DNA from 4 places in the Cohnella abietis genome. Region 1 is predicted to be linked to each of the others. Evidence: predicted binding sites of a transcription regulator. Region 1 holds the regulator's gene; each other region holds the start of a gene.
The links. Region 1 encodes LexA, which represses DNA repair genes until DNA is damaged. Its sites were predicted from a motif close to CGAACATATGTTCG; they were not measured.
Positions count from the first base shown of each region.

Region 2: a site for LexA is predicted at 2,696-2,709, ahead of recA (recombinase RecA). Genes of this name have one in related genera too.
Region 3: a site for LexA is predicted at 3,004-3,017, ahead of KCTCHS21_RS26565 (sigma-70 RNA polymerase sigma factor region 4 domain-containing protein). Genes of this name have one in related genera too.
Region 4: a site for LexA is predicted at 3,273-3,286, ahead of addB (helicase-exonuclease AddAB subunit AddB). Genes of this name have one in related genera too.

Region 1 is NZ_AP019400.1:3,488,993-3,495,208, forward strand. Features, by position in the region: gene glnA (type I glutamate--ammonia ligase) at 1-170, shown strand, start outside; gene KCTCHS21_RS15005 (hypothetical protein) at 1,268-1,717, shown strand; gene KCTCHS21_RS15010 (VanW family protein) at 1,836-2,663, shown strand; gene KCTCHS21_RS15015 (DUF6199 family natural product biosynthesis protein) at 2,743-2,937, opposite strand; gene lexA (transcriptional repressor LexA) at 3,056-3,679, opposite strand; gene KCTCHS21_RS15025 (LysM peptidoglycan-binding domain-containing protein) at 3,950-4,249, shown strand; gene KCTCHS21_RS15030 (DUF896 domain-containing protein) at 4,470-4,655, shown strand; gene KCTCHS21_RS15035 (hypothetical protein) at 4,762-5,280, shown strand; gene KCTCHS21_RS15040 (HAD family hydrolase) at 5,293-6,090, shown strand.
Region 2 is NZ_AP019400.1:4,207,682-4,213,897, forward strand. Features, by position in the region: gene KCTCHS21_RS18385 (regulatory protein RecX) at 142-1,002, opposite strand; gene KCTCHS21_RS31185 (hypothetical protein) at 972-1,346, opposite strand; gene recA (recombinase RecA) at 1,570-2,628, opposite strand; gene KCTCHS21_RS18395 (hypothetical protein) at 3,483-3,905, shown strand; gene KCTCHS21_RS18400 (competence/damage-inducible protein A) at 4,191-5,444, opposite strand; gene pgsA (CDP-diacylglycerol--glycerol-3-phosphate 3-phosphatidyltransferase) at 5,490-6,065, opposite strand; gene rimO (30S ribosomal protein S12 methylthiotransferase RimO) at 6,062-6,216, opposite strand, start outside.
Region 3 is NZ_AP019400.1:6,076,645-6,082,860, forward strand. Features, by position in the region: gene KCTCHS21_RS26555 (GAF domain-containing sensor histidine kinase) at 1-788, opposite strand, end outside; gene KCTCHS21_RS26560 (hypothetical protein) at 2,189-2,755, opposite strand; gene KCTCHS21_RS26565 (sigma-70 RNA polymerase sigma factor region 4 domain-containing protein) at 3,101-3,703, shown strand; gene KCTCHS21_RS32060 (hypothetical protein) at 3,862-3,960, opposite strand; gene glmS (glutamine--fructose-6-phosphate transaminase (isomerizing)) at 4,262-6,094, opposite strand.
Region 4 is NZ_AP019400.1:4,604,798-4,611,013, forward strand. Features, by position in the region: gene addB (helicase-exonuclease AddAB subunit AddB) at 1-3,201, opposite strand, end outside; gene KCTCHS21_RS20325 (hypothetical protein) at 3,360-3,581, opposite strand; gene KCTCHS21_RS20330 (class I SAM-dependent rRNA methyltransferase) at 3,708-5,099, opposite strand; gene KCTCHS21_RS20335 (Na/Pi cotransporter family protein) at 5,170-6,144, shown strand; gene KCTCHS21_RS20340 (NUDIX hydrolase) at 6,167-6,216, opposite strand, start outside.

The DNA.
Region 1 (6,216 bases):
CGATTAACATTAAGGAAGCTCTAACGGAGTTGCTTCGTGATGACATCATCTGCGACGTGCTTGGCGATCATGCACTAAGCCATTTCTACGAGCTTAAGGAAATCGAGTGGGATATGTATCGAACACAAGTCCATCAATGGGAACGTGATCAGTACCTTACGATGTACTAAAAGCTAATAGGGGCTGTTCAAAGGTGAAAACTTTTGAGCAGCCTTGTATATTTTAAATCGATTGTAGTTTTTGCGGGGATGTATCTCCCTACGGGTGCTGTTGAAATCGTGAAATCTGAATGGGTAAACTCTTAAATAGGAGATTTCACGATTTCAAAGGCAAGCGCTTCGCTCCTACAGGAGATACATCCCCTCTTTTTCTCATCGATTAAGGGTAGTGACAATACAAAGAATAATCTATCGTATCCTATCGCCCTCCCACCGAATTTCACAACTTCCGCTAATTCCGCTGCAATCCGCAACCCACTTCAATTCGCATACCGATTACGACCTCGCTTACCTCGCTTACGGCATTTCCAATCCCGCTACAATCCGCATACCGAATAAGATCTCGCTTACGGGATCTCGCAACCCAATACAATTCGTATGCCGATTTCAATCTCGCTTATATCACCTCGCAGTCAACTACAATCCGCTTACCGATTATCATCTCGCCTACGGCATCTCGCAACCAACTACAATCCGGATACCGATTACGACCTATCCTGAGGCATAGCACATGCAAGAGGGATGTGTTTCCTAGCTAACGAATCGTATCGTGCTTATTAGCAATAAATTGCCTACTTATTTTTTCTTACGAACTCCAGTGGCGCTATTGAGTGAAATATAGGAGGAATGGTGCTACTTTACTTGATATAGGATGTGTGGAGTTCGCTAAAATATAAAACCATTAGATTTTGATCAAATAAGAGTTACTGAGTTCGTAAGCCATAAGTCACGCAAGCCAAGCATATGAAAGGCAATCCATTTCTGAATAATCTCCGACATAAACGTTGAAAGCCGTGAAAGGACGGTGTTCAGCTTTATGCTTGTGAAAATACAATGAAGACATTATTAAGGGGGTTAATTGTTTGACAAGGGGTAAGGATAGTAGCTTAAACGGGCAGCTAAATTGCAACATAATTTGATGTGAATTCGTTTTATTTGGTAAAGAACCTATAAAACAAGAGATGAGAAAGAAAAATAGAAATGGTTGTTATGACACATACACTCGTCCAAATAAATTGGATTAATGAAAATAAGGGAGCGATTCATCAATGAGAAAGAGGTTACTGTGTATAATTTTATTATTAGTAGTAACGATATTATCTGGGTGCAGAGCCACCGAAAACCAGGAACTTACCGAAAATGCTGAAATCGCAAAATTATATATTGAAAAGGAAGGTTACATAGTTTTGTCGTATGAAAGTAATGTTTCAACATACGTTCTAACAAAAGATATGGTCAAAACTTTACCTTATTCAATGTACTGGACTCTCCCTGGAAACGACCCTAAACCGGCATATGGCAAAACTGTATCCGTGGAAAAGTTTATCGTAAAAAATCACCCATTGGATAACTACAAAAGTGGTAACGCTAAGTCCAAAGGTAAGACTGAAGTTTATGTACATTTAGCGAATGGTGAAGTCGTTGCTGGAACATCTTTTCCAGTTATGAATGAACAACTATCAGGGGGTTACTGGAATATTAATGGAAAGACAAACTAAATGAAAAAATGACTTTCTAATTAAGCAGAAAAACGAATCCAAGGATTTAGTCCACATACATAAAAAGCGTACGCTTTGCATATGAAGAAGGTTACCTCACAACGAACCCCTAGAGAGGATCGATGTAGACATGAAGAAACCAATTTCGAGATCCAAGCTACGACTTATGTTCGGGAAAACTTATTATACTTGGCGAAGATATGCTAGATGGTTGGTTGATGGTATTCCATTCGCGCGAACGTTCTCACAAGACCCACTTGCACATATTGTATTTCATCATGAAACACCAACGCTTCGGAAGCTAAAGGACGTGGATATGTGGCTCCAATATAACAAAGAAATCAATCTGGCGCTTGCGATTAAGCGTCTAAATGGGCTCCTCCTTGCGCCGGGTGAAACGATGTCATACTGGAAGCTTATCGGCAAAACAACAGCGCGTAAAGGTTATGTCCCGGGCATGTTGTTGTTTTATGGCGGCTTCAAGCCAGGGATAGGCGGAGGTCTTTGCCAGCTTTCGAACCTGATTTATTGGATGACGTTGCACACACCGCTAGCAGTCATGGAACGTCATCGGCATAGTTACGATGCATTTCCGGATACAAACCGAACACAACCTTTTGGTAGTGGGGCGACTTGTGCTTATAATTATTTGGATCTTATGATTTCGAATCCAACTACTACGCTTTATCAGCTTCGTCTTGAGTTGAAAGATCATGTTCTGCGAGGGGAGTGGCGTGCAGTTGAGAAATCATTATATACCTACGAAATCTATGAGAAGAAGCATCGCATCGAGCAGCAGTATTGGGGAGGTTACGTTAGGCGCAACGTACTTCATCGAAGCGTCTTCAACCAGGCGGGCGAGTTGATTGATGATGAATTTATTACCGAGAATAATGCACTCATGATGTATTCACCCTTATTATCTGAAACGGCAAAGGATGGCTAACCTTATATTACGAACGAGAAATGAGCTCATTAAAAATGCAGACGTTCGTTTTTAGGAGTGTTTGAGGTAGCATCGTTAATTAGAAGTTAGGAAGAACGACGAACAGGAACACAATTAGGACAACAATACTGCTAATCCTACTCATGAGTAAGTAGGCATCACTGGGTTCAGAATCTCCTTTAACCATCCAGCCATATCTTAAGTACCAGCCGAATGCAGGAAAGAAAATATTAAGTAGCGCCATGGCTATGAACAGGAAAGCGAAGATAATCATAATAATCAGCTCCTTGTTTAGTTATACGAGGAATGTAGGGAATAGTTTCCAATTAAAAACAGGCAACCCATCCAGACGAATGTCTGAGGGGGTTGCCTGTTTAGTTATAATGGCTTGTTTACAGGAAAGAACGAATGAGGCCGATGACTTTGCCAAGAATGCTGACATTAGGAAGCCGAATAGGTTCCATGCTTGCGTTCTCAGGCTGGAGACGAATATGGTCTCTTTCCTTATAGAAGGTCTTAACAGTTGCTTCGTTATCGTCCGTCATAGCTACTACGATATCGCCGTTGGTTGCAGTAGGCTGCTGACGAACGATTACATAGTCACCATTATGGATACCAGCATCAATCATACTGTCTCCCATAACGGATAGCATGAATACCGGCTGATCGCCTACCATGCTAATGGGAAGGGGGTAATATTCTTCGATGTTTTCCGTAGCTGTAATAGGCAAGCCCGCTGTTACTTTACCCAGTAAGGGGATAGGTCTAACAGAGGACGAGAATCTATAGTCAGAATCATCGTCATCCCCAAGAATCTCGATTGCACGAGGCTTGGTAGGATCCCGGCGGATTAAACCCTTCTTCTCTAGACGGTCTAAATGACCGTGTACGGTTGAGCTGGATGCTAAGCCTACGGCTTCTCCAATTTCACGGACGGAAGGGGGATACCCCTTGTCACGAACTTCGTTCTTGATGAATTCTAGTATAGAATTCTGGCGACTGGACATCTTGGACACGCCAAGCCCTCCCTATGTATCAGTTTTCATTATGACAAATTATAGCACAGAACTCGAGTTCGCACAAACATTCGTTCTACAGAACAAATGTTCCTAAAATAGTTGACTAGCACATATGTTCGTGTTACGATGTTACCAGAACAAATGTTTGGGGTGAACTTAATGGTGCATTTATGGGTAACGTCCAGCTCAGCTCCACTTTCTTCAATACATAATAATGATGCTTCTTTTAAGTCTGGACGGTTTTCTTCGCATAAGGGGACTCTCGTTATGCGTAATTGGAAATGGGCAAGAAGCTTGTTCTTTTTGTTCGCTTTTGTCGTGCTTTTCAGCGGCTTTGCACGTGTACATACTTCTGCCTCTTCTAGTGCAATCGTGCCTGCTACTCAGGAGGAGCTAGTGATTGTCATAGACAGCGGCGATACGCTCTGGGGGTTAGCTAATACCTATAAGAAGAATACATTGGATACCCGGGAAGCGATCCATCAGATATTAAAGCGTAATCGATTAGCCACTTCTGATTTAACGATAGGACAGACAGTCATTATTCCAGCTACAATTGTTTCCTAAACCCCTACAGGGTACGATTATTCCCGACCGGCTATTTCCGGTCTTTTTTTGTTGTCCACCTTTCTTGACAACCTATCTGCGGAAATGGCAAAGTATAGAGATGGCAAGAAAAAGCGGCTACAGTACCCACTGGGTGCTCATGGTGCTTTGAGTAGATGAGTTAGAAAAGAATAATGCATTTTTACTTGCTGTATCGTTAAAGAAAGGGAGTGTAAATGTCATGGAAAAATTGATTAACAGAATTAATGAATTATCCCGTAAAAATAAAACCGAGGGCTTGAACGAGAGTGAGTTAGCTGAACGCGAACAGCTCCGTCGTCAATATATTGATATCTTCAAGCAGAACTTCCGCCAGGAATTGGACCGCATTGAGGTCGTGGAAGACGAGCCAACAATTAAACACTGAGGCCGCTGGGAGAAGGTACAATGAATAATTAACACATGAAGCATCATGATGATAACGTGCTTCTACATCTATGTAGCGAGATACGTTAAAAACAAGGAGGAAGTTTATGTCCCGCTCATGGGAACGAATGGTCGAGAAAAATTCAAAGCAAATTAACAAACGCCGTAAAAAGGATGGCAAGAAAGGAATCAGTCCTAACGCGCCGCAAATAGACCGTTTTAGAGGTCGTAATTATATCGTTCCGATATTATTGCTCATGCTTATTCTGCTTTATATCACTATGGCTCAGCCATGGTCTAGTAACTTTATGCAGGATCAGACGCTATTCTGGGTGACGATAGGCTGTTATATCGTATTGGCCATTTTCTACTATTTACGTCGTCCTTATTTGTCGGTTAGTCGTGATACGCTGGAAACTCGGAAGTTTACCGGCTACAAAACATTGCGACCAACGGAAATACGCAAAATTACGGTTCAACCGGGTTATATTATCGTTGAATCCGTTAAGGGAGCTAACTGGGTATTTTCACGTTTAATGAATCGCTATCCGTTGGGTCTTATGAGTGAAAGATTAAAAGCATATTCAGAGCTGCACCATGTTGAGTGGGAAGTAAAAGCCAAGTGAGGAGAAGGCATAATGTCAGTCAAGGCTGTACTATTTGATTTAGATGATACGTTATTATGGGATGACCGTAGCGTAAGCGAGGCTTTCAAGGACACTTGTCGTTTCGCTGCAGAGGCAACTGGAGTTAATGAAGAGGAGCTTGAGGCTTCTGTTCGTCGCGAAGCAAGAGCGATCTATGAAACATACGAAACCTTCGGCTTTACTCAGATGATTGGTATTAACCCATTTGAGGCTTTGTGGGGAAAATTCGAACGTGGCGAGCACCCGATGTTTCGCAAGCTCCAGCAGCTGGCTCCTGAGTATCGGGTACATGCATGGACCCAAGGGCTTGCCGCACTAGGTGTTAATAATCCCGGCCTAGGACAACAGCTCGCTGACATATTCCCGGCTAAACGTCGTAGCTTGAAGTATGTCTATGAAGAAACGTTTGCCGTATTGGACGAGCTTAAAGAATCTTACAAGCTACTGCTTCTTACGAACGGTTCTCCAGATTTGCAACAAGAGAAGCTTGACGGAATGCCGGATCTCATTCCTTATTTCGATTCTATTGTCATATCTGGTAGCTTCGGTGAGGGCAAGCCTTCTACTAAGCTGTTCGCTCATGCGTTGGAACAAATTGGTGTTACGGCCGACGAGTGTATTATGGTAGGGGACAAGCTCACGACAGACATTCTTGGCGCTAATCGTGCAGGAATAATCTCAGTATGGATTAACCGTCACAATGCTGTTCGCAACGACGATATTATTCCTTCTTACGAGATAACTAGTCTTTCCGAGCTTTCCGACCTCGTTCATAAATTAAATAGCTAAATGATAACTGACATAACAAAAATACAGCCAATATCCATTAGGATGCGGGCTGTATTTTTCTATAAAACGCTCATTAGTATGGCGAATACGGATAGGTGCCTTCGATAATCCCTTTTTCCCAATACG
Region 2 (6,216 bases), 720 kb from region 1:
ATTAACACGTTCCGAATCGTCTTTTGGAAGGAAAAAACGTTCAGTTGGTAAGATTAATTACAAATTCATTTTATCTTTTGATAAATTAGATTGTCAAGCAAGGTTCATATGTAACTTACGACACCGATGAGCCTTGTACCATTAATCTTCCATATATTCCGATTCGAATAGCCCACCCTCTTCATAATCAGTGTCCACAGCTTCCTCTTCCAACTCCAAAATGGCCTGCTGTACCGCGGTTTTAACAATCCCTAAAGAGAATCCCCTGCGCAGAAGCATCGTCATCAGCTTTTGCCTTCGTTCCCTGTCAATTCCTTTAATATTAGGCCATTTTTTTCGCGCTAATGCGAGTGCCGAATTGTGCTCAATTTGCTCATCTAACTCTCCGATTGCTTCCTCTGCATCCTCACGTCTTACTCCACGCTGCATAAGCTCCTGCTTAATCAGCATACGACCCTTACGCTGTCCCACTGCACGCTGCTCCGTGAAGCGTTTTGCATAGGCGGTATCATCTAACATCCTCCGGGATTGCAGACGCTGTAAACAACCTTCTACGACCTCTGGGGCGTATCCTTTGCGCTTTAACGCCTTGGACAATTCCGCCGTTGTCCTCGCTTTGCGTTCCAACATCATCAACGATGACCGATAAGCCTCTTCCTTCTGCTCATCTAGCTTTAATACTTCATATTCCTCAGCCGTCAACCGCCGACCTTTAAGTAGTCGCCAGCTAACAAGCGTATCCTCATGAATAGTTACTAAAGTCTCTCCCGCTCCGCTACTCTTCCCAGCAGCTTGAGCACCTGCAATAAGAGCATCCACCTCATCCGCCCAAACCACGGTAAGCTGCCCTTCCTGCACGACATCTAAATCAGTCTCAATTCCCCCCATTTCCTCATCTTGTGATTCATCAAATTCCAGCTTCAATATTACACGATACATATGAGGCTTCTTAGGATGCACCTCAATCGCTATCACTTCAGCTCCGACCACAGACATTTCCATTGCCGATCCCTCATCATTCTGAGCATTCCCAGCATTTCCGGCATTTCCTGCATTTCCGGCATATCCGCCATATCCGCCATATCCGCCACGCCTACCATTTCTAGCATTCCCACCATATCCAGTTTGGCTGACATTCCCGCTATGCCCACCATATCTACTTTGTCCAGCTTCTCCAGCATTCCCACTATGCCCAGCTTGTCCAGTTTGGCCAGCATTTCCGCTATGCCTACCATATCCACCTTGTCCAGTTTGGCCAGTTTGGCCAACATTCCCAGCGTTAGACCATCTGCTAGCTTTAGAGTTAGCTGCCTCCCCTGTAGGCAATCCGTCTTCCCCGTGACCATCTCCCCAGTTTTTGCGTCCGCTTGCGCGTTTGGGTATATTCATCCGATCCCCCTCCAATTCCATTTAAAACAAAAAGCGGCAAAAATACGCCGCCTTACATGTTATAAATAATGACTTCTCAGTTCTGAGAATGCTAAGTGCTAGTGCTTTCTTGCTATAGTGCTTTCTTGCTATAGTGCTTTCTTGCTATAGTGCTTTCTTGCTATAGTGCTTTCTTGCTACTTAGTTTTCTTCTTCAAATTCACTATCATCATCAACATTATCTGCTGCTAATGAACCTGCTTGAGCTACTATCGAGGAGCTCAGAAGGGCTTCACGAATTTGCTTCTCAATTTTTTCAGAAATCTCTGGGTTATCCTTCAAATATTGCTTCGCGTTCTCGCGACCTTGACCGAGACGCTCGCTATTATAAGAGAACCATGCCCCGCTCTTCTGAATAATATCCTGCTCAGCACCAATATCAATGATGCTACCTACTTTGGAAATGCCTTCACCATACATAATATCAACGTCCGCTTGTTTGAACGGCGGCGCTACTTTATTTTTCACGACTTTGATCTTAGTCCGGTTACCGACCACATCATTGCCTTGCTTAATAGCTTCAACACGACGAACATCGAGACGTATGCTTGCGTAGAATTTCAGAGCTCGTCCACCCGGAGTCGTCTCTGGATTACCGAACATAACGCCAATCTTCTCACGAAGCTGATTAATAAAGATTGCAAGACATTTGGACTTGCTAACAGCTCCAGAAAGCTTCCGCATAGCTTGTGACATTAGACGTGCCTGCAAACCAACGAAGGAATCACCCATATCTCCTTCGATTTCCGCTTTAGGAACCAATGCTGCTACAGAGTCAACAACGATAATATCGACTGCTCCACTACGAACGAGGGCTTCAGCGATTTCTAAGGCTTGCTCACCTGTATCCGGTTGAGATAGCAATAGCTCATCAATATTGACGCCAAGACTCCTGGCATATGCCGGGTCAAGAGCATGCTCTGCATCAATAAATGCTGCAGTACCACCAGCGCGCTGAACTTCAGCAATCGCATGAAGGGAAACTGTCGTTTTACCTGATGATTCTGGTCCATACACTTCTATAATACGCCCACGTGGGTATCCGCCTATGCCAAGAGCAATATCCAACGCGAGAACTCCGCTGGAAACCGTTTCAACAGCGAGCTGTGCATTCTCTCCAAGTTTCATTACCGAACCCTTACCGAACTGCTTTTCAATCTGGCGCAAAGCCATGTCTAATGCGGCGCGACGATCTGACAAGACACCCACATCCTTTTCTTTGATAGTTTTATCATACCTTGTTTCCAAACGTTTGCCAAGCATTTTAAGAACATTTGTTCGATTTTTTACAAAAAAAGAACCGCAGCAAAGTTAAACTTCGCCACGGTTCTTCCGCAACTTTCTATTTAACCATATCACAATTCCAAAATTTTTACAACTATCGACAATTTTCACAACAGAAAAACTAGAATCATATTCCCAGCAACACACCTAATGTGCCAAGCAAACCCCTATCTCCAACCTCGTATTCACATTATCCCCTTAACTCAGAACGTACACACTATATATGCATTTCTACTAAAATGGTTTCGATGGGTCGAGTTTACTTGGAGTGTGTACCATATCGTTTGCGTATTAGCCACTTTGGAGAAAGATAAGTAGTTGGCAGTTCTCTATTTCAGTGCTGAAGCTCCGGTGCGACGGATTAAGTAGCCCTCAGTGCGTTGTTCGTCCGGGGACGAGCCTTTGCAGCTCTATTAGTAGCCCTCAGTGCGTTGTTCGTCCGGAGACGCGTTTTTGTGACTTTCTTAGTAGCCCTCAGTGCGTTATTCGTCCAGGGACGCGTTTTTGCGGCACTCTTAGTAGCCCTCAGTGCGTTATTCGTCCAGGGACGCGTTTTTGCGGCACTCTTAGTAGCCCTCAGTGCGTTATTCGGCCAAAAATGAGTTTTTGCGGCTACCTTAGTAACCCTCAGTGCGCTATTTCGACGAGGAGTCCATAAGTAGCTTTCAATGCTCTATGTAGAAATTAGACAAGCTGTGCCCTTGCTTCAAGCGAACTTCCAATATAAAAAGACTATTAGTGACGAGGACATCAACTGAGCCTTAGGGATAATGGACATACGTGGTCGAGATAGTTGGTGGGCTTGTTGGTGGGCTTGTTGGTGGCTTGTTGGTGGGCTTGTTGGTGGGCTTGTTGGTGGGCTTGTTGGTGGGCTTGTTGGTGGGCTTGTTGGTGGGCTTGTTGGTGGGCTTGTTGGTGGGCTTGTTGGTGGGCTTGTTGGTGGGCTTGTTGGTGGGCTTGTTGGTGGCTTGTTGGTGGTTGTTGGTGGGCTTGTTGGTGGGCTTGTTGGTGGGCTTGTTGGTGGGCTTGTTGGTGGGCTTGTTGGTGGGCTTGTTGGTGGGCTTGTTGGTGGGCTTGTTGGTGGGCTTGTTGGTGGGCTTGTTGGTGGGCTTGTTGGTGGGCTTGTTGGTGGGCTTGTTGGTGGGCTTGTTGGTGGGCTTGTTGGTGGGCTTGTTGGTGGGCTTGTTACCTGAGTCTCAGGGATAATGGAAATAAGCCGCAAATAACCGATGCTAGCCTTCAACCTCGCCACCTGCATTATCAACAACCCTCATAGCTAACCTGAGCTAACGGGATAATGGGCATAAGAGGAAAACTCCAACAGCCGACTAAGCTAGGGAGGCTACCAACACTTCTTTCCCTAGCTTCGACCGACTAAACTATCATCGCTTCTCTCTCACCTAGCTACGATCGACTATGCAACCAGGACTTCTCTCTTGCCTTGCCACAACCGACTAAGCTACCAACATCTCTCTAACCTAGCCACGACCGGTTAGAGACAGCCACAGCATGTAGAGAGCCCGCTTAGTTGCACGGAGGCGGATGCCCTCGCGGTCACCGGATAGCTGAAGCTTCTCAACCCGAGTCTCACGTTCCCGCTCAGCTAGGCCCACATAGACTAGTCCAACCGGCTTATCCTCAGCCGCTGCAGGACCTGCATTGCCCGTTATGGACAATGCAAAATCAGAATCTGCAGCAAGTCGCATACCTTCCGCCATTGCCGCAGCAGTCTCCGAGCTAATTGCCCCCGGTGCACCGTCCCCTTCAAGCAGTTCAGCAGGAACGCCCACTTGCTGCATTTTCATTTGATTACTGTAGGTCACAATCCCACCAAGAAAAACAACTGCGCTGCCAGGAATTGTGGTAATGAGCTCAGATACCATACCTCCCGTGCAGCTCTCAGCCAATGTTAATGTCTGCTGCTTCTCGGATAGTAAACGCACTATCGCAGCTTCAATAGGGATGTCCTCTTCTGCATACAAGTAAGCCACTGTCCGACCGCGGATTTCAGTTAGTACACCCTCAAGCTTCCGAGAGGCTTCTTCTGAATCCGTTGCTTTCGTCGATACCCGAATGGCAACCTCCCCTTCTTTGGCGTAGGGAGCGATCGTTGGATCCTGCTGGTCACGTATGAGATCAATTAACAAATCCTCTAGACCGGATTCTCCGATGCCAGCGAATTTGAGCATAACCGAATGCAGCATTAATGCGGGGCCTAGTTGTTCCTTCAACCACCCCGTTCCATCATTATCGAACATTGGCTTCATCTCACGTGGAGGTCCCGGAAGCAGCAAATAACAAGTTCCATCGACATTCAAAGCATTGCCCACAGCTAGCCCAGTATCATTACGCAACGGAGTTGCACCCTCAACCAGCAAAGCCTGACGGCGATTACTTTCGACGAAGGCACCGCCTCGGTTAGCGAACATCTCCATAATTTTTGCCATAGTAGGCTCATGCAATTCAATACCAAGGCCAAGAAATTCTGCTAACGCATCACGCGTTAAATCATCAAGCGTAGGTCCCAATCCACCCGTAAATACGAGCAAATCCGCTCTATCACGAGCAATGCCGATTGCTTGCTTTAATCTCTCTTTGTTGTCACCCACCACAGTCTGATAATAAACATCAACACCCAGCTCTGCCAAACTACGTGACAGATACTGGGCGTTAGTGTTTACGATTTGACCGAGGAGTAGCTCTGTGCCGACAGCTATAATTTCTGCTCTCATGCTTGTAAAGCACCTCGATATGTCCGGTCTAGTCTAAGACTAAGCTTAATCTACCGGGATTAAATTTTTATTTTTCACAAAATAATCGACACCAGAGTAGACCGTAATTAATACAGCAGCCCACACGACGTACAAGTCGATACGCAGATCAATGAAGTTAAACGGGAAATTATTGAGCAGAAGCACTATAATCATCGTGATCTGCACAGCAGTCTTCCACTTACCCCATTTACTCGCAGCAAGCACCGTGCCTTCCAGCAAAGCTATCTGCCTCAAGCCTGTAACAGCCCACTCACGGCTAATAATGATTATGGCAACCCAAGCACCTAGCTTCTCCATCTCAACTAGTGCAATGAGTACTGCAGCCATGAGCAGCTTATCCGCTAACGGATCCAGCAGCTTACCTAAATTCGTCACGATCTTACGTTTACGTGCAATATAACCATCTAACCCATCGGTGCTCGCAGCAATAATAAAAATTAATAAAGCAAACACCTGATTATAGGAGATGGAATAACTACCTATGGAAAGTGGTTCAACGTCTAATTTGATTAAAAGAAAGATCGTCATCACAGGTACTAGAAAAATCCTTACAAGCGTGATCCGATTAGCAAGGTTCACGCAATTCCCTCCCCTGACAAATCATACTCGTAAGCATGCGTAATTCTAACCTTGCTTATTTCACCAATTTGCACTGGGCAATTCGAGATATAGACTTCTCCATCAACCTCAGGAGCATCAAACTGACTACGCCCAATAAAGACATCACTAC
Region 3 (6,216 bases), 2.6 Mb from region 1:
TCCGTCGAGCCAGCTTCGTCAGAATAATGATGTACAAGGTTAGGAGGATACTTGAATAGTGTAATTAAAGAGCGAGCGGCTGTCCTGTCTACGTCCAATGGTTTCGCCGAATGTATGATCGGCTGATCTCCATTGTTCAGGTTTAACAAGATCGTCTGCGCTCCGATCAAGGAATCCAGTTCATGAACGAGCAATTCACCGATCTCCTGCAGATTCATGCAGGTAGAGAGCTTCCTATTGAACTCGACTAGCTCGTGGAGCTGCCCCGTCATTTTTTGCATCGATTCAAACATACGGGCATTCTCGCTTGCAACTCCGATTTGCAGGCCGATCGATTCAATTAGCATAATCTCGTCTTTCTTGAATTGTCGGGTAGCCTTGGAATGAAGGAGGAACACCCCTACCGTTTCTTTTCTGACCTTGACAGGCACGATAATGATAGATTTAAACGCGGATAAATAAGGTCGCTGCTCATGGTAGGGCTCCACGTTGGGCACGACAATACTTTCCCCCGTTTTCACAACACGCGCAGTAAGTCCGAATATGGGGAAAACCTTAATAGATTGCTCTACATGCTCTGGAAAACCGTACAGATATTCCGCTATGAACGTATTCTTTTCTTTACCTAGCAAATACAAGGCTGCTGCGTCATACTTTAAGATTTCCACACACTTGTTGACTGCCTTATAGAGCAATTCATCTAAATTAAGCGTTTCGCTTAGCGCAATGGCTATACTGCTTAACGCCAGAATACGGGAAGGTTCTTGCGAATCGTATGCCTGTGACATTCAATCATCCTGTCTATTATGCTTTTGCCTATCCTGTTACTTATCATACCATTTTAATAGGATTAATATGAAATTCTGCATGCGGCACGTACTATCCATTTAATCCCTTTCGCTTAGGTTCAATTGTACTGCCTTTTTATCGATTGTACAGTTTGCGTACGGACTCTAACTTGTCAAATCAGTTAATCGATCTTCAATCGTCACACAAACCATTACATCGCTTCACTTGGGATCGACCTTTTGTAATTATATCGAACTTAATGAAGCAAGAAATAATGCAATGTCTTTTGTGGGATTGGATATCTAGATTTAATTAATATCTTAAAAATAAAAGAGCCAAGTGCAGCATACACTTGGTCCCTTTTGTTCGGAGAAGAAATGGTATTAGCTAAGTGAATCCAACAACGTCTTCACCTGCGTGTTGAGCTTCAGCACATTCAGGATGATCTACAGAACTTCTGCATGTGTGGAGTTGCTCCTGAATTTCTTATAGTCTATTGGATTCCCTTTAATGCATTCCACTTCCCTGTAATCTGAACTACTCCAGTCGAATCCGCTTCAACTTCTGCCCGGACCGAGGGCCGAATGGCCCGATGCATGAATAGGGTGTTAACTGATGTCACCGACTTCTCCGATTTCGCTATGCTCGATTTCTTTGTCCTTGCCTTTCAACTGCCTTTGATCTGAATCTTCAAATAGCTTTGGATCTGGACCTTCCAAAACAGTCTTTGACTTTGGTCGTCACAACAGCTTTTGATCTATACTTTAAAAGATAGCCTTTGACTTTGACCTTCAAGCAGCCTTTGATCTTGATCTTCAAAACAGCTTTTTACTTTGATCTTCAAGCTTTTGATCTTCATCTTCCAGTCAGCCTTTAACCTTTGTCATTGATAAAACTCTATTCAATATCACTTAATTCGCTCACGGAGATTTCAGTTAACGTTCTATTAGTGCACTTCGCAAATACCTCAACATATAAGTTGTATCGCGCATCCATTAAATACCGATTGCCTCCATACTATATACCTCACTAATAAAAATGGTCGTCCTGAAAATGACTTTTCAGAACGACCCATGATGTACTTGCTTATTCAATTAAAACAAGACTTTATTGTAATTACTTTTCGAAGAACAATACTTTATTGTTTAGAACAACACTTTATTGTATTGAATCACACCTAGATGGTGGCGGCTCTTCCCAATTGCGCTACAAACGTCAAGTTCCAGGCGGCTCCTTCCTGATTGATGAATCTTATCAACCGGACCCAGATCCCAACACTCCCCGTCCAGTGTACAGCATGGTACGGGTTAACCCTACTACATGGTACAATGGCAGTGGTTTTTAAGATTTAATAAAAATGCGCTTTATCACAATTTGTGATAAAGCGCATTTTTCAATCTTAAAACCGCAAATAATCAGCTAAGTACAGTAATTTCCAGGTATCATCTTCGAAAACAAATGTAAACAGTTGCTTGTCTTTCTCTATTCCCCCTCTTCCATAAACCCTCTCTGTATATTCTATCCAAACAGGTATAGCACCATCAGGAGGTGTAGGTTCAGGTTTCACTGTGAAGTCTAATGTGTCGAAACTTACAAAGTACCCATTAAAATCTGACTCTACTTTAACTGGAGTCCCATCTACTGCAACGAGTGAGTTATATGCTTCAACGTCCTTTTCGTATAACGCTTTCTGCATATTGTTTAATGTCTTGACGATCCCTAATTCATCGCCTTCATATTTACTTTCATCTATGTACTGAGGCTGTTGATCATTTGTCGTCTCTGTAGGTATTGGATTTTCAGGCTGGCTAGAACCCTTATCAATACTAACGGAATGATCAATCGGTAAATCCGATTGTTCTTCAGTTGTTGATTGAGTCAAATCCTCAGATGACTTACATCCGGATAGAATCATAAAGATACAAACTAGGCATAAAAAAACAATCGCAGTTTTGGTCTTCTTCATCGTATTTCCTCCTTAGGTTAGATCATTCATTTAATTATGATGTATATATCTGAACCATACTGGAATTCGAAGGGACCAACTTAATAACTCAATGGTTTTTTATCATAGAGAGCATCCTAGAGCATGTTAACATCCCCTCTCTTTATAAAACGCACACTGTGCCTTATTTGTTTCGTCTATATAACGTTTTTCATAATTTATGGTATTCAAACCTTTTCACAAAGGACAGAAGAATTTATAATTAAATAGGAACATTTGTTCCTAAGTGGTTGTACTTTTTGATGGTTATGACACTGTATTAAGTAGGAATCTAAAATCAATTTTAGTCGAAAGGAATGACTTCTTATGCGAAAAAGTAATCATACTCCTTCCCCTCTTTTTGATGTCGAGGTAGCACTTCAACATCCTGTTCTCAGAGGATTTTGCTCACACCCTACGAACGTAAATTTGGTTCGCAAATACTTTGACGATACCACTCCAGAAAACCTGGAAAAACTTAATCTCTCGTTTAAAAAACATTTCTTTGCTCTTCGTTTCACCAAATATCTTAATTCACTGATTACCAACGGGAGAATAGATTTCGTCAGAAAAGTTAAACGTTCGGAGGAAAGGGAACTTACTATTTATAATAAACAAGTTTCGGATGAGGAAGAGGCAGAGATTGGTGAAATGCTGTCTTTTGTTTACAGTGGTGATGATTTACCGCAGGTTACCGTAGATCCTACTGTTTTTCAAGAGCAGTTAAACAATGAATGCTTGTATGAGGGCTTTTCTAACCTTACTTCCAAACAAAAAATCGTTGTTACGCTCGCATACTCAGCGCTTTCAAAGGATAGTGAGATAGCTGTGATGCTTCATGTTACTCAGCAAGCAGTATCTAAAACGAGGAAAACAGCTCTACTAAAAATTCGACAGTATTTCCCGCTTTATCACAGCCAAGTCCCATAGAGCACTTTCGTCTTGATCCTTAATCATAAAAACACCTTCTATGCTTGTTTATTTAGATTAACATTAAGCTAAAAGAACCATGATTTGATTATCACTAGACTAACCGAACACAATATTGGATATACCTATTTAAGAACATCCATTTCAAAACAATATTTTTAATCTAAATCGCTTAAAAGCTTGTTCAAATCAACCCCAAATTTCTTCCTCAATGCAATTAATGTATCTGCTGATGGCTTTGTTATATCTTTTTCAATTTCACTTAGTCGTCACTTGTGAAATACCTAATGATGAAGAGAAATCAACTTGAGTCATCTGGTTTAATTTACGGATCCTTTTTACACGCTCACCTATAGTGCCCGACATTTAATAGCTCCTTCATAAAAATACCCGATGATCTAGTAAAGCATCATCGGGTATTTTCTAATTATTCAATAATTCTTGTTCGAGATCAGAACAATACTTTATTGTAATACTCTCATCAAGAACATAACTTTATTGTTCAGAACAAAACTTTATTGTAATGAGTCACAAATAATTCTAATGCTATAATATCCCCTACTCCACAGTAACACTCTTAGCCAAATTCCTTGGCTTATCAACGTCATGTCTAAGTGCGAGAGAAGCGTAGTAGGAAAGAAGCTGCAATGGAATAACAGACAGGGCTGGAGTCAATAGCGGCAATGTGCGAGGAATCGCAAAATGGCGATCGACTGACTTCGCTACCTCTACCTCGTTTCCTTCATTCACAATGCCTAGGACGTTGGCTCCGCGAGCTTTGGTCTCTTTAATGTTGCTAATCATTTTCTCGTAGAGATCCTCTTGTGTGAGCAGTGCAATGACTGGAGTGCCTTCCTCAATCAACGCTAGCGTACCGTGCTTAAGTTCACCAGCGGCGTAAGCCTCGGAGTGGATATACGAGATTTCCTTCAGCTTAAGGGAGCCTTCCATTGCTATCGCGTAATCGATGCCCCTGCCGATGAAGAACAGGCTGCTATGATGAGAGATCGATTCAGCAACGGATTTAATAGTTTCCGCTTGAGCCAGGATATGCTCCACCTGCTCTGGTAACGACTGCATGGCTGCCAGTAAATAAGCAACATTCTCTTCGTCCTGCGAACCAACCGTCTGTGCCCAGTACGTACCGAACAGGAAGAAAGCAATCAGTTGAGAAGAGTAAGCTTTGGTAGAAGCTACAGCAATCTCAGGTCCAGCAAGCGTGATGATCACATCATCGGCTTCCCGAGCAACAGAGCTACCTACAACGTTCGTAATGGCGAGCACGCGTGCTCCACAACGCTGTGCTTCACGTAGAGCAGCTAACGTATCCGCTGTTTCTCCCGACTGACTAACCACGATAACAAGTGTCTCTGGCGTAATAATCGGAGAACGATAGCGGTACTCAGACGCAACATCCGTTTCAACCGGAACCCTTACTAGGCTCTCGATGACATTTTTACCGACTAACCCTGCATGCAGCGCTGTACCACAAGCTACAATATGAACACGGTTAATCTTCTTAAGCTGCTCTGGAGTAATCTTGAGCTCAGGCAATTGGACCGAACGGCCGTCTTCGCTAATACGACCACGCATCGTGTCTCGGTACGCCTTAGGCTGCTCATGAATCTCCTTAAGCATAAAATGATCATAGCCGCCCTTCTCAGCGGTCATCAGATCCCAATCCACATGAAAAATATCTTTAGCCACAGAGCCGCCTTCGATTGTCAGCAGTTCAACGCCATCTCTCGTTAATACAGCCATTTCGCCATCCTCGAGAATGTAAATATCGCGCGTATGCTCCAGAATCGCTGGAATATCAGACGCAATATATTTCTCCCCATCACCAACGCCGATGATAAGTGGGCTAGCATAACGCACCGCGACCAAACGATCCGGCTCATATTCAGTCAGTACGCCAAGCGCGAACGCACCACGCATTTTTTTAACAGCCCGCTGAACAGCCTTTACGATATCACCGTTATACTCAGCAGAGATCAAATGTGAGATGACTTCGGTATCCGTCTCCGACAAGAAACGGTGCCCTTGATGAATCAACTCTTCTTTAAGCTCCAGATAATTCTCAATAATCCCGTTGTGCACAACGGAAAACTTCAAAGTATTATCTGTGTGCGGGTGCGAATTCACATCCGAAGGTTTACCATGTGTTGCCCAGCGTGTGTGTCCAATACCAACTGTTCCACGTAATGGCTCTCCACTTAACCGATTCTCAAGATTCATCAGTCGTCCTACTGTTTTCGTTACTTCCAAGCCCTGCTCTGTAAAAACAGCGATACCCGCAGAGTCGTACCCGCGGTATTCCAGCTTCTTAAGGCCCTCCAGCAAGATGGGCTGCGACTCTCTAAATCCTATATATCCAACGATTCCGCACATATTTATATAAGCCTCCGTTTTGGTTTCTCAGGTTAATCCGAGAGACCGCAACCAAGCCGAGCGAGCGGCATAAGCCGTATAATGGAAACTCCAAATAAGCATTTTCCAAATACAGAAAGCTA
Region 4 (6,216 bases), 1.1 Mb from region 1:
TTGATTCAGAGATTCGTCCATTAGCTTAACGGATTCTCCATCCGATAATAACAAGCCTTGCATTCTATATTCACGGAACAAAGCATTTTTGGCTTCGTCCTTAGGCATTCCGTTAGGTGTAAGCAGTAGCGGGTTTTGCACGTGAAAATATAGCACTCCCACAGGCTTGGCAGGCTGCCCAAGCCAATGCGGCGCATGAGAAACGACGACATCCAAATAGGTCAGCATTTGCAAGGATAAGCCGTGAGCAACCTCATCAAGTCTCAGTTTCATTGCGCTAGACTTGTAATCCATAATTCTCAAGAGCAGACCTGATGAGGACTGCGCCGCGTCAACTCGGTCGATCTTACCTGCAATGTCCATCCAGCGACCTCCGTCCAATTCGAACGACAATGCTGGTAGCAGGCCTTGCGGACCAAAGCTCATCTCGAGCCCGACTGGCTTAAAAGCAGACAATGCAGCATGCTCACCCAGAATGGTGGAAGCTTGCATCACAATGTCACGAAGCTTGCGCGCCATAACCTGATGCCGGTTTGAGGACAATAAGATCTGTGATTGAACGCGAGGTAACAGCTTGTCTACTGCTGCAGCGGCTTCTATTTGCCAGCGTAAGGCATCCATCCCCGCTTGTCCTTCTGCGAATAGCTTCTCCGTTGTCTGACGAAGAGCAGCATGAAACAGCTGACCGATATCTGGAGAATCAACCCGAAATAGACGACGCTCCTGCAGCTTTAAGCCATGCACGGCAAAATGCTGGAATGGACATGCGATAAAACGTTCCATCCGGGATACGCTGGCCAAGAGCCTGTCCCCATAAAGCAACCGACTTGTTTCCGGCGCAAGAGGCTTTTCTTCATTCGTATAATTCAAGGATGAAATAAGAGAGCTCAGCCGATGCTTCCAGCCCTCCTGCTCCCTGAGCCAGTTATAGACGGACCACCAACCAGCGGTAAGTGTTTCCCCTTGTCTCCAGCTTCTTAATCTAGTTAGCAGGTGAGTAATTGCTCTTCCCGGATGTACAGCAAAATCAAGCTGCTCAGCATCCGATTGCGTCTCTTGGGGCTCAGCTGCAATTTTCTGAACGGGGATGCCGGGAAACCTTTTCTTTAATTTCCCTATCCACTCCGACGGAAGCAAGCCTTGCCCCTCCTCATCGGCTAACGGATAGCTAACCCACAGGTGACGGGATGCAGTCGTCAAGGTTAAATAAGCCAAGAAGGATTCGTCTAACAACCGTCTTCTCGAGTCCGGAGCCATGGACAGTCCCGTCACCGCCAGTTGGTCCCTCTCTTCTTCCGCGAGCAATCCATTTTCTGAAATACGCATCGGGAGCACGCCATCATTAACGCCCAGCAAATAAACGACCTGAACGCGATCAGAGCGAGTTCTCTCAGGGCTTCCAATCAAGACACTATCTAATGACGGAGGAACGGCGCCTAGCTTGAGCTCCTCTAAGCCAGAGTCAACCATTCCAGCAAACAGAGGCAAATCTGGGGATTGTTCACCCATTAGCTCCACTAGCTGGTCTAATAAATGAATGACCCCATCCCATAAAGGACGATGAACCGCCATTTTACCTGGCTTACCGTCGGAGCTGTCCTCTCTACTCCAGCTTTCGAGCTTATCCGCAGCACCTGTATCCTCAAGAAAATAATATAAGCTTTCACAAAGCTCTCTTGTAGAGCCCGCTGAATTCATTCTTTCCTCCAAGGAAAGCAATGGCTTTAACAGTGCGTCCCGAACCTCTAGCAGCTCTTTCATCGTCTCCTCGGCACGACTAGAGACTCCTTCTTCCTCCAAATCTCCTCGATACAACGAAAACCAAGCTTGGGGGGACTTCCAACGCCATCCATCAATACCCGCCGCTAAAGTGTAATTTTCCAATCGGTCGATTTCATCGCGGGTAATTAGCCTGTCAGGTGTACCAAGTAAATCTGTCTTCGCACAGCGAAATACAGCTTCCGCTTTCCAGCCGCCGGTTACGCACTCTAGAGCTGAACGGATAAACTCAACAAAAGGGTGGTGAGAGACAGATTTTTTCCCATCAAGATAATAAGGGATACCATAGTCTCCGAAAACGGCAGCTAACAAATCTCCGTAATCCTCTATACGTCGAATGAATAAGGCCATGTCCCGCCAGCGGCTTCCTTCTTCCCTAACTCGGCGCAGCATATCTCTGGCAACGGCTTCAGCCTCTGCCCTACGATTGACTGCTGCATGCAATGAAAGTCCACACAGAGGATGCTCAGGCTGCAAAAGCATTTCATCCCCGTTCCATTGTCTACGGTTGCTCCAATTTTGTTCAAGAAAAGCTAGCATTGGATTGTCCTTGAAGCGTGGAAGCACTTCTGGATTAAGGACGAGGGGCGCTTCTAGCTTTACTCCAGCCAACTGAGCTATTTCGCACAATTGAGCTGAGGTTTCTGCTGTCGGATGAAATACATCTAACTCGTCTGGTCGCTCTCCCGCTCCATAAGGCTGATCTAAACATAGAGTGACGGACACTTTGTCCGCCTTCTTAACAAGAGCTTCTATAACAGCATATTCGTTAGGGGTATAGCCATGAAAGCCATCCAACCATATTTCTGATCCTTTCAAGAAGGAGGAGCTCTCTGCGCCTTTAGCCAACCAGCCCAGCATATCTTCCCCATCTAGCCAATGACCGACGAGCTGCTGCTCCATCTCGGAGTAAATCATAGAAAGATCATGCAGCTTGTCCGCTAAAAGCGATGTCTTCTTATGACGCTCAGCCTGATTCGCTGCAGCCACCGCCTGCTCTGAAAGCTTGGCACTGCTTATGCCGTAACGCTTCATCTCGGTTAGAAGGTCATTAATGCGAGAAATAAGTCCTGTCTCTGCCTTGCCACCACGAAATAAACGTAAGCTTTCTCTACGAGCTTCCAGCACTTTATGTAAAAGCATCGCTTTACCGTTGTCATGAATCGGGATGACTGCTGATCCACCCGTCTCTTGCATAATCCGAAAGGCAAGCCTGCGAAAGCTCAGTACCTGCGCCCTCATGAATCCATTAAGTCCAGGAGTCGTTACCATGGCATACTCGGCTTGGAACGTTGCCTGTTCTGGGACAAGTAAAATCAAGGGTGCACCTTGTGAATCCTGCAGCAGCTTGCCCCGTATTTCGTCCAAGCAATATGTTGTTTTTCCGCTTCCGGAACGTCCCGTAATAAGCCGAAGTGACATTTAATAAACCTCCATCTAGCTCCGAACAGCTAATCTCATATGACATTCATTGTACCACAATCACCGAAAGGCGCACAGGCGTTCGCTCGCAATATAAAGAACACACCCCCTTCTTATAGGTGATGTGTTCTTTATATTAATTAACGGTTATGCATCGTTTATGAAATATTCATATACCATTTGCTGCCGTCATCATATTTAAATATAGCTGCGTCTGTCCAAAGCTCAATATAGCTTACATGCTTCCAGCGACGGCGAAATTCAAGATCACCCTTCATATCCTGCATACGGTTGTTGAACCTGCTCCGGCTGCTAAGTGCTTTAGCCCTATTTTCTAATGGAACAGCACGTTTCCCGAATAATATAACCTCATGCACCATATAAAACCCTCCCGTTCCGTGCCTCTATTTATTAAGATAATCTAGAGACGTTAGAAATGTTCCCGAAACGAGTTAAATCCATTCTTCTTTTCGCTAACATTTTCTTAACAATATACATTGACCGTATTAAAGCTCCTTGCGACTACGCACTTCAAAAATACCAAATTTCAAGTAATGACCTTCCTCGACCCCAGCAAGCTGAGGATGATCCTTCCCTGCTCCCCGCCACTCGATCCGTCTGATGATCTTGCCCGCATCCTTCGCTGCTTCTTGGATTGTTTCCAGAAAAAGCTCAGGCCGAACATGATACGAGCAGCTTGCTGTTACAAGATAACCGCCTTCGTTAAGCAGCTTCATCGCCTGTAAATTAATATCCTTGTAGCCACGACAAGCACCTTCAACAGCCCGTTTCGTTTTCGCAAATGCAGGAGGATCTAGAATTATAACATCCCAAGTCCTACCCTCAGAAGCAAGCGGCTTGGAGGTATCTACTTTAATACCAGAAATTTTGGCATTCGCTCTCGTCTGACGTTCATCACGTCCCGCTACCTGCTGACGTAAATATTCAAATGCGTCGGCCGCAACAAACTCAACGCGATCCGTGAAGCCGTTTATTTCCACATTATGACGGGCCGTTACTAAAGCATGCTCAGAAATGTCGAGACAGGTAACTTTCTTCGCGCCGTAATCGCACGCATGCAGAGTGAAGCTGCCCGTGTGGGCGAAGCATTCTAGCACAGTTGCCCCATCCCAATAAGGGAAGGTGACTGTACTTCCCTTCTCGTTGACTGGAATCGTTTGACTAACCCCGTCATCCGACACTTGAGTCACAAGCTTAATGCCGCTCCGGCTACCCCAGCCCTTTACTAATGGCTTGATGGACGCACGATTCTCACGCTGATCGAAGAAATAGCCGGTTTTTTGCCCAGCTTCAATATCAACCTGCACCTTCAAGCCATTTTCCACGATCTCGACATGTCTTGGGCATTCCCCATACAACACACCAGTTCTCTCTTCCAAGCCTTCCAATGTACGAACTCCCACATCACTTCTTTCATAGATGCCACGAGGAGCAAAAACCTCTATCAAAGCAGCAAGCCAGGCTTCCTTCGCAATCTCCATTCCAAGCGTAAGTACCTGTACAACCAATATGTCGTTAAAACGGTCAACAACTAAGCCTGGCAAGAAATCCGCTTCTCCGTATACAAGGCGGCATGAGGTTTCTTCACCAAGGAATCGAGAACGGTGTGCACGTGCCCTCTCAAAACGATTGTGGAAGAATGAAGTATCCATAGCTTCCAGCGCTCCATAAGCAACGATGCGAACTGTAATCTGAGAAGCAGGATTCCAATAGCCCGTTCCGAGTAGCTGCCCTCGATGATCCTTTACCTCAACTAGCTGTCCCGGTGTCGGTTCACCTTCTGTCTTAGCAATTTCATTAGCAAAAATCCACGGATGACCTTCCTCCAAACGGGGGCGCCGTCCTTTATTTAACCAAACCGATGCTTGAATGCTCACTACTACCCACTCCTTATTCAATCATAAACTTGTCCTTGCTTTGCATAGTCTTATTGTGAGGTGTGTCCTTATGATATTAAACTTTATTATTCCATCATTGCTAGGTTTTGCACTGCTGCTATCTGGCATGAAGGTCATGGAAATCTCTCTTCAGCGTTGGGCAGGCCATAGACTGTCCACTTGGATTTCTCGTTCAACCTCGACGCCCCTTCGGGGCTTTGCAGTTGGCACGACCGCTTCAGCATTGCTCCAGAGCAGCACAGCGGTAACTGTCCTCACAATCGGCTTCGTCAATGCTGGCTGGCTTTCCTTCTCCCAAAGCTTTGGCATTATTTTAGGGACGAATGTAGGAACTTGCTTAACGACTGAGCTCATGAGCCTTCAGCTCCACCAACTTGGCCTTCCCATTCTCATCATTGCCTCTATAGTATGGACAATTACATACATTCAGAATGAGCTGAGAACACCTTCGGCTGCTCCTCGTTGGGGAGTTTCCTTACGTTATGTATCTGTAGCGCTTGCAGGCTTCGGGTTACTACTAATCGGCTTTAAGCTACTTCAAGGAATGGGTCCTTCATTGCAGGAAAATGATACCTTCGACACCCTTATGCGACTCACTAACAACAATTGGCTATGGGGGATCATCGGTGGCGCTGTACTAACTGCACTCGTCCACTCCAGTGCTGCTGTAATTGCCATGTGTATGGGACTAGCAGCCACCGGTGCAATTACCCCTGAAGCTGGCATCGCTATCGTTCTAGGGGCGAATATTGGCACCTGCTTCACGGGATTGGTCGCCTCTCTAAGCGGTGGCTCTGGTGGTCGCTTTGTCGCCTTATCGCAGCTTGCCCTTAACATAAGTGGCGCATTGTTGTTTTATCCCTTAATTGGGCTCCTGCACACGGCAGCAGCCTCTATTTCTCCCGATGATCCTTCGGCCCAGATCGCACATGCTCAGACACTTTTTAATGTCATTTGTTCTCTAATTGCTTTACCTATAGCATACTTGCCTATCTGGCGCTCATCAAATCCGCATGCAACTTAATTGCAAAATGATATTGGTTAGCCTATACGATTTCAACTCCGAGCTTATCATAGGCAAGCCGGAATACCTCAT